2 regions of the Microbacterium sp. LBN7 genome follow, and region 2 is predicted to be linked to the other one. Evidence: riboswitches for the same ligand, from Rfam matches in the RefSeq annotation. Region 2 holds a riboswitch; the other holds the start of a gene.

Region 1 (4,410 bases), 790 kb from region 2:
AGGCGGCCACCGACCTCGATGCCGAAGAAGCGCTCACCGGGACGACCCCGGTCGTCGTCACCGGCGACGCCGACGACAGCGCTCAGGCCGAGGCGGATGACGCCGCAGCCGGCGCGTCGGTCGGTGCGCAGTCGCCGACGGCAGAGGCGGCGGCCGGGCAGCGCCTGGTGGAGGACGGTGCCGACGACTCCGGTCGCCGGGCCTGATCACCTGCACAGCACGACGCCCCATCCCGTTCTCCGGGGTGGGGCGTCGTGCTGTTGTCGAAGCCGGTCAGGACTCGTCGGAATGGATGCCGAGCAGCTGCAGCGGGTGCGTCAGCCGCCACCAGGGACTCGGCCCCTCGACGTCCTCCGCGAGCACGAGCGGTGTCGTCACGGAGTCGAGCGGGCCCGCCGTGGTCAGTGTGCCCACCGTGCCCTTCTGCTCGCGCTGGTCGCCCAAGGCGAAGTCCGTCGTCGTGGTCGCGGTCGACCCGTTCCAGAGCACGACGTTCGCGTCGTCAGCGGTGATGATCTCGACCTTCTCGCCCCAGAGCGTCGTGACCTCTCCGACGACCGTGCCCTTCTCGACGGCGGGGGCCTGCGCCTGCAGCGCGGCCTCGGTCTCGGCGAAGAGCGCGCGCGTCGCGGCGAGGCGCTGCTCGTCATCCGCCTGGTTCAGCACCGCGGCGTAGAGCCGCACGGTGGTGTCGCCGACTGCGAGGTCCTTCGCCGTCAGCAGGTTCCACCCGACCAGTGATCCGGTCTTGATGCCCACGACGCCCGGGTCGACGAGCATCCCGTTCGTGTTGACCACTGTGCCCGCTCCGGGCAGATCGACCACCGGGGTTCCGACGATCTCGGCGAAGACCGGGTTCTTCATCGCCCATTCGCCGAGCGTGATCAGCGCCTCCGGGGTCGCCACGTTGCCCTCGTCGAAACCGGACGGCGTGACGACGGTGATGCCGCCGAGCCCGCGCTCCCGCAACCACACGGCAGCGGCGTCCGCGAACTGCTCGTCGGACCCCCAGATCTCCGAGGCCAGCCGGTCGATGTAGTTGTTCGCCGAGCCCATCAGCGTGCCCTGCAGCAGCTGATACTCCGTCAGCACGCCGTCGACCGGCACGTCCAGGGCCGATTGGTCCGACCTCCGGTACTCCCAGTACTCATCCTCGTCGTCGCTGTCGAACGAGAACTCCGGGCCCTGCTCGCCGAGGGCCAGCGGCATCCGGTCGAGCACCATCAGAGTGCTCACGACCTTGGTGATGCTGGCGATGCTCGCGGCGTCCGGCGTGGAGGCGGCCGTGCTCACGCCGGCGATCCCGACGGCCGCGCTGCCCTGCGCCGGCCAGGTGAGGGTCGCTGCCGGTGCGGGGATCGTGTCGAACTCGATCGTCTGCACGGTCGGAGGAACCTCGTGCAGCGGCCAGAGCAGCGTCGTGCCTGCATAGGCCGCGACCAGCCCGGCGAGCACGCCCAGCGGGACCAGCAGACCCGGACGCGTGATCGCCGGCCGCAGGTGCGCATCGCGCATCAGGCCGTCGGCCTGCTCGGCGTCGGCGACGTCATCGAGCGTCGCCACGGACGTGTGGTGCGCGACGGCCGCGGGGTCGACCCAGGTCAGGGCGGTCGCGGTGACGGCCTCGTCGGCCCACTGCGCGGGAGGCGCCTGCAGGGCCGCGGCCCCGCCGTCGGTCTCGTCAGACGTCGCGGCGGACGATTCGGGAGGGAGCGTCGCCGTCGGCGCATCGGCGCGCGGCTTGAAGAGAGGCGGCTCCACGACGTCGGTGGGGGCCTCGGTCGGGACGCTTCCCGCAGCGACCGTCGCGGTCGAGGCGGTGTCGGACAGGGTCTGCTCGGTCGGGACCGTCTCAGTCGGGACGCTCTCGGTCGGGACCGTCTCAGTGGGGACGCTCTCGGTCGGGACCGTTTCGGTCGGGACGCTCTCGACCGCCGTGACCTCGCCGGCCTCCGGACGCGGCGGGTCCGAGGTGAACAGCGCGTCGACGGCGACGGCCGAGACCGCGAGGGCGGGCACGTGGGTCGAGGACGGCGGCGGCGCATCGCCCGCGAACAGGGCGTCGGTCGCGAAGGCAGAAGCCTGGTCCGGCGTGCGCGTGGCGGCATCCGTCCCGAACGGGAACGCGGCGCGATCGGCGTCGGGGGAGGTGTCCGAAGGAGCACCGTCGCCCAGGACGCCCGTCGCCTCGTCGGCGGGATCAGAAGGGGTCACTCGTTTACGGTACCGAATCCCGGCCGTGATCGCGGCGGAGTCACCCCGAGGTCACAGAGTGTCGGGACGCGGTAGGATCGTCAGCACAACCACGGGAGTCCGGCGAGCCGGGCTGAGAGGGAGCGAATCGCGCTTCGACCGTCGAACCTGATCTGGGTCATGCCAGCGCAGGGAGGAGTTCAGATGAGTACGTCCACGTCCACATCCGCGTCCACCACGACGCAGGGTCAGACACCCGCCGCAGGCCTCTTCCGCTGGCGCGTCGTCGACATCGTCGTCGCCGCAGTGCTCGGCGTCGCGATCGGCCTGGTCTTCTGGGGCTGGAACACGATCGGCTACGCCTGGTTCGGCGCGGCCGATGCCCTGACCCCCGGTCTCGGCGGCATCGCCGTCGGCATCTGGCTGCTCGGTGGCGTCGTCGGCGGACTCGTGATCCGCAAGCCCGGCGCCGCGCTGGTCGTCGAGCTCGTCGCGGCGATCGTCTCGATGCTGATCGGCAACGTCTGGGGGGTCTCCACGGTGCTCTCCGGACTCGTCCAGGGACTCGGTGCGGAGATCATCTTCGCGCTGTTCTTCTACCGCCGCTTCGGCATCGTCGTCGCCGCACTGGCCGGTATGGGTGCGGCAGCTGCCGCGTGGGTGTTCGAGCTCTTCTACGGCAGCTCGCCGAACATCCTGAAGTCGCTCGAGTTCAACACGATCTACCTGGTCAGCGTCGTCGTCTCCGGAGCGATCCTGGCCGGCGTCCTCGGCTGGCTGCTCGTGCGCGCTCTGGCGGTCACGGGCGCACTGAGCCGCTTCGCCGTCGGGCGAGAGCACGTGCGCGAGGTCTGAGCGTGAGTGTCGCCGCCCCGGCCCGCGTGCAGGCCGCGGGCTGGGGGTGGCGGTACGCCGGTCGAAAGCGCCCGGCGGTCACCGATGTGAGCTTCACGATCGAGCCCGGGGAGCGCGTGCTGCTCCTCGGCGCCTCCGGTGCCGGCAAGTCCACGCTGCTCGCCGGCCTCGCGGGCGTGCTCGGAGACGCCGATGAAGGCGACCGTCACGGCTCGCTGCTCGTCGACGGGGCCGCCCCGGAGTCTCGGCGCGGACAGGTCGGTCTGGTGCTCCAGGATCCGGATGCCGGGATCGTGCTGTCCAAAGTGGGTGACGACATCGCCTTCGGGTGCGAGAACCTGGGCGTCGCGGCATCCGAGATCCCTGGCCGGGTCGCCGAGGCGATGGATGCCGTGGGCCTCGACGTACCGCTCCACCGCGCGACCAAGGCGCTGTCGGGAGGGCAGAAGCAGCGACTCGTGCTCGCCGGCGTGCTGGCCATGCGGCCAGGGCTCCTCCTGCTCGATGAGCCGACGGCCAACCTCGACCCCGACGGCGTGCACGAGGTGCGGGCCAGCGTCGAGCGTGCTGTCGCCGCGACCGGTGCGACGCTGATCGTCGTCGAGCACCGCACGCCTGTCTGGATCGACCTGATGACGCGGGTGATCGTGCTCGCCGCCGACGGAGGCCTGCTGGCGGACGGCCCGCCCCATCGGGTGTTCGCCGAGCACGGGGCCACGCTCGCCGACGCCGGGGTGTGGGTGCCCGATCGCGGCATCGAGCTCCCGGTGCTGCAGCAGGTGCCGGCATCCGACGCCCTCACGGCGTCCGGGCTCGCGGTCGCCAGGGAACCCGGCGTGGTCGTGCAGGCGGGGCTCGACCTGCGTGTCCCGCGGGCGAACGCGACCGTGATCACCGGGCCGAACGGCGCGGGGAAGTCGACGCTCGCGCTCACTCTCGCCGGCCTCATCCCCGAACACGACGGCGAGGTGCGCTCCGCGCCCGAGCTCGCCGGGCGACGGGGGGTCCGTCCCATCCGCTGGACCTCTCGCGAGCTGCTCACCCGCATCGGCATGGTGTTCCAGGAGCCCGAGCACCAGTTCCTCGCGCAGACCCTGCGCGACGAGCTCGCCGTCGGACCGCGCGCTCTCGGGTGGACCCAGGCGAAGACGGATGCCGTCGTCGACGAGCTGCTCGAGCGGCTGGGCCTCGCGCCTCTCGCGCTCGCCAATCCGTTCTCGCTCTCGGGTGGACAGAAGAGGCGCCTCTCGGTGGCGACCGTGCTCGCGGGCGCACCCGAGGTGATCGTGCTCGACGAGCCGACCTTCGGGCAGGACCGCCGCGGATGGATCTCCCTGGTCGCGCTGCTGCAGGAGGAGATCG
Region 2 (4,410 bases):
CGAGGAACGATGTGGCCGACCGTGAGCACGGCGGTCCTATTCGGCATATCGACGTACGGTTCTCCCGAGATTACTCCACAGTGAAAGCACCGATTGTGATCCCGAGCGAACACGTCGCGGCGCGTCTTAGTCGAGACCTTCGTGGTGTCGTGCGGTCGGGGTCCGAGGGCGGGATGCCATCCGATCCTCTCGAGCTTGTAGTCGCCTAGATCAAGCCCGCGATCGTGCTTTGCGGAAGGAAAGATCCAGCCGTCGCGGGGGCTTCGAAGCTCGCGGATCCGACGTTGGAAATGCTCCCGATCGTTTCGGCTCGACGTACTGAGTTGATCGCCTAACGCACGGCGGAGTTCCTCCGTCGTAAAAGTGTCACCCGGCGCCTTATTGAATGCGAGCCAGGCAGCGATGCGAGGTTCGTCCCCGAAGCGCTTCTGGCCTCCCGGCCACACTCGTAGCTCCCACCAAAGCTGAAGCCCTGAGACGTAGGCCTGCGCCGGATATGAGCGGCTTATAGTCATGAAGGTAAACCTAGTCGGCGGCACGCCAGCACCTAGCGTGCAAATCTCTCGCTCGATGCAACTTGCTGCGCCACCCGCCGCAACGCCAACAGCAACGGCTCCACCAGCACCGACCCCAACACCACATACCGCACCGCTGCCTCCGCGGACTCCGCCGGCACCCCGGCGATCTCGGCATCCGCAATCCGCCGCGCACTCGCGAGGTACTCCGCCATCGCAGCATCCGGCACGACGAACCCCGCGCTCTCCAGCGCCTGCAGCGCCCGCGCCACCGCACTCAGCACGGCCGGGTCGCACATCCCAGGCTTCCACCCGAGCCCGGCCACTAGAAGCTCAGCCTCCGTCAGATCCATCGCCTCATCCGCCGGCGGAGTGATCGCCGCATGCGCGGTCCCCAGCAGGTCGTGCGGACTCTCCGGCGGATCATCCAGCGCCGCCAGCACCCGCCGCGTCTCGGCGATGCTCACCCCCGCATCGAGCAGCGCTCGGATCACCCGCAGCCGCTCCACATGCTTCTCGCCGTAGGCGGCCTGGGTCGGCGCGCTGCGCTCGCCCTCGGGCAGCAGCCCCTCGCGCAGGTAGTACTTGATCGTCGGCACGGTCACGCCCGTCTGGGCTGACAGTTCGGAAATTCTCATGGCCACCTCTTGACTTCGATAGTAGCGCTATCCATTATGGATAGTGAGACTATCCAATCGAGGAGACATCATGTCGAAAGTCATCACGGGCCGCATGACCCACCGCCACGAGGGCGAGCTCGTCGTGTTCCACATCGGGATGCAGATCAACCGCTGGTGGCGACCCGACCTCTGGTTGCCCACCTTCTTCTCCATGCCGCCGATGCTGCACGAACTCTCCACCGACCCCGACTCGGGCATGCTCGGCTACCAGCTGCTGTTCGGATCCGACGGACCCTACGTCGTGCAGTACTGGTCATCCGTCGACAAGCTCTACGCCTACGCGTCCAGCCCGTCGCAGGAGCACCGCCCCGCCTGGACCCGCTTCAACAAGATGGCGCGCAAGGCTCCGGGAGCGGTCGGTATCTGGCACGAGACCTTCCTCGTCGATCGCGCCGAGAGTGTGTACGTATCGACCAAGCCGATGGGGCTGCCGAAGGCGACGGAGATGGTGGAGGTCGGGAAGCGTCAGGACCGGGCGCAGGCTCGGTTCGCCGAGGGGCGGACGGTGTCTGGCCAGGCGCAGTCCCCGGAGATGTTGAGCGAACCGCGCCTCCCCTAGACTTCCTTCCAACCACAGGGGAGTCCCGGCAGGGGCTGAGAGGGCGCTGACGCAGCGCCGACCCTCACACCTGATGCGGGTCATGCCGCCGTAGGAAGTCGAGTCATATGTCGCGCCTCATCACCGAGCCCGAAACATCCTCCCGAGCACGAAAGGCCGTTCGCGGCGGATTGCTCGGCAACTTCGTCGACCAGGTCGATATCTTCCTGCCGGTGATCGCGCTCGCCCCCGCGGCGGCGGTCGTGCTCGGCCCCGACCCCGCTCAGACCGGCCTGATCTTCGTCGCCACCCTTCTCGGACGCCCGCTCGGAGCCGCCATCTTCGGAAGCCTCGCCGACCGCTACGGCCGCACGAGCACCACCAAGATCGCGATCGCCGGCATCGCGATCACAACGCTCTTGATCGCCCTGATCCCGAACCACGACCTCGGTGGTGAAGCAACCCTCTGGGCGTTCGTCGCCCTCCGTTTCGCCGGCGGCATCTTCCTCGGCGGCGAATACTCCGCGGCGATCCCGCTCGCCATGGAGTGGTCTGCCCCACGCCGGCGCGGCCTGCTCAGCGGCGGAATCATGGCCATGTCCCCGCTCGCGAACTCGTTCATCGCCGCGCTCACCTTGACGCTCCTGCAGGTGCTCGGAGCCGACGACTACGCGATGTGGGGATGGCGGATGCCGTTCATCGCCGGCGCCCTGCTCGCGGTGGCGCTGCTCTTCTACTACTCCGCCGGGGTCCACGATTCGCCGGTCTCGACGACCGTCCCCCACCGCACCCGACCTCTGGCCGACATCCTGGTCGGGCCGTTCCGTCGCCAGCTCTGGCAGGTGTTCACGCTGATGACCGGCCTGTGGCTGTTCACGCAGATGGCGATCCCCGTGCTGACCGGCCTGTTGAGCAAAGCACCCCAGATCGGCCCGACCACCGTGCCGCTCATCATGCTGGTCGCCACCCTCGTCTCGGCTGCGGCGATGATCGCCAGCGGTGCGATCTCGCAGCGAATCGGACGGCGCCGCTTCTTCGTCGCCTTCGGAGGCCTCGCGATCATCGCCGCTCCGCTGGCCCTCCTGTGGGCGATGTCCGCGCAAGGCGCTGGCGCCGTGCTGGCCGTCACCGTACTGCAGATCGTCACGGTGTCGGCCTACGGCCCGGTCGGCGCCTACCTCGCCGAGCGCTTTCCCGCTGCCGTGCGGTCGAGCGGATACGGGGTCGGCTACTCGCTCTCCATGGTGCTCCCGGCGCTCTACCCGTTCTGGCTGCCCGGGTTGCAGAGCATGCTCGGCGCAGGCACTGCGGTGGCCGTCGTGCTCGCCGCGGCGGCTGCCCTGCTCATCATCGGCGCGCTCCTCGGCCCCGAACCCGACCGTACTGCGCCGTTGGAGTGAAGGGCGCGGGGATGGGGCCGCGAGAGCGGCACACCACCCCGAGAGCACCCACGTCAGCGGCACGGTGTTGCGCGGTGGAGGGTTCGTTCTGCGAAACGCCCGCCAGCCCAGATAAAGAGCCATGCCTCCGACGCTGCGTGAACTCTCCACCGGCCCCGACTCGGGCATGCTCGGCTACCAGCTGCTGTTCGGATCCGGCGGACCCCACGTTTTGCAGTATTGGTCGTCGGTCAACAAGCTCTACGCCTACGCTTCGAGTCCTCGCAAGGAGCACCGCCCCGCCTGGACACATTTCAACAAGACGGCGCGCAAGGCTCCGGGAGCGGTCGGCATCTGGGACGACACCTTCCTCGTTGACCGCGCCGAGAGCGTTTTATGCGTCGAGGAAGCCGATGGGGTTGCCGAAGGCGATGGAGATGGTTGAGGTTGGCAAAGCAGCAGGTCCGGGCATAGGCGCGGTTTGCGGAGGGCCGGGCCCTGGCTCAAAATAAGTCCTGCTAGGGCAAGCACCAGAGCCGCAACGCAGCTACCCTTGCGCGATTTCGAGCTGGCGACCAGTCGCTTGGTTGATCGCCGCGGGTGCGCGAGCCAGGGTGGTGGCACCGACTAACCCTACCCAAGAGACCTAAGGATCGCTTAGTCTACGACTGATATTCCACACGAAAAGAGGACCGCGATTCTCATAGAACCCGTGAGCTTGGCTGCCACCAAAGGCGGTCAGCGATGGCTACGCAACTTCGACGGAGCCGATGCTCAGGCAGCCACGACGCTGCTCGAAAGCATCGTCGCAATATCCGATCGTCAATTTAGGTCAGACATGCGATCACTTCTGGAGCGAGTCGCGACCGCTGAACCCTCATCACGAATTGCGGCGTTCCCTGTATCCGGCCTTCCGAAAGATTTCGGTCCTCACTATTACGGTTGCGGCGAAGCTCACAGGGAGAGCCCTATTGAGAAAGACTGCCCCGCACTAAAGCCGTCAGGCAGCGAACTGATAGTCGAACATATCCTTCAGAAGGCACGACGCGATTTACGCCTACTGATCTCACCGCCCGTTGCGGCGATGGCAAACCGCGATGTAACGAGGATACTACTAGTAACCGACACCATCGTGAGCGGCAGCGAGGCCGAGCGTTTCGGACGATTCATTTATTCAAATCCCACCCTCAGGAGCCTGCACTCCTACAAGAAGCTTAGAATTGAGTACGTTACTCATTCCGTCACGAGTCAAGGCCTCGAACGCCTTGATCGCCGGTTTCCCGTCAACTTTGAGCAGT

The links. Region 2 has a riboswitch for thiamine pyrophosphate ahead of LBN7_RS08415 (MFS transporter). Riboswitches for the same ligand answer to the same signal wherever they lie in the genome.
Region 1: linked by a shared signal. The riboswitch ahead of LBN7_RS12265 (ECF transporter S component) and the one ahead of LBN7_RS08415 (MFS transporter) in region 2 are both predicted to bind thiamine pyrophosphate.

The regions. Positions count from the first base shown of each region.
Region 1 covers NZ_CP147856.1:2,553,402-2,557,811, forward strand. Annotated here, with positions in the region: gene LBN7_RS12255 (ABC transporter ATP-binding protein) at 1-206, shown strand, start outside; gene LBN7_RS12260 (D-alanyl-D-alanine carboxypeptidase) at 274-2,214, opposite strand; TPP riboswitch at 2,296-2,407, shown strand; gene LBN7_RS12265 (ECF transporter S component) at 2,398-3,048, shown strand; gene LBN7_RS12270 (ABC transporter ATP-binding protein) at 3,051-4,410, shown strand, end outside.
Region 2 covers NZ_CP147856.1:1,768,155-1,772,564, forward strand. Annotated here, with positions in the region: gene LBN7_RS08400 (HNH endonuclease) at 1-515, opposite strand, end outside; gene LBN7_RS08405 (MerR family transcriptional regulator) at 548-1,153, opposite strand; gene LBN7_RS08410 (DUF4188 domain-containing protein) at 1,224-1,754, shown strand; TPP riboswitch at 1,761-1,868, shown strand; gene LBN7_RS08415 (MFS transporter) at 1,862-3,133, shown strand; gene LBN7_RS08420 (monooxygenase family protein) at 3,255-3,557, shown strand; gene LBN7_RS08425 (hypothetical protein) at 3,831-4,410, shown strand, end outside.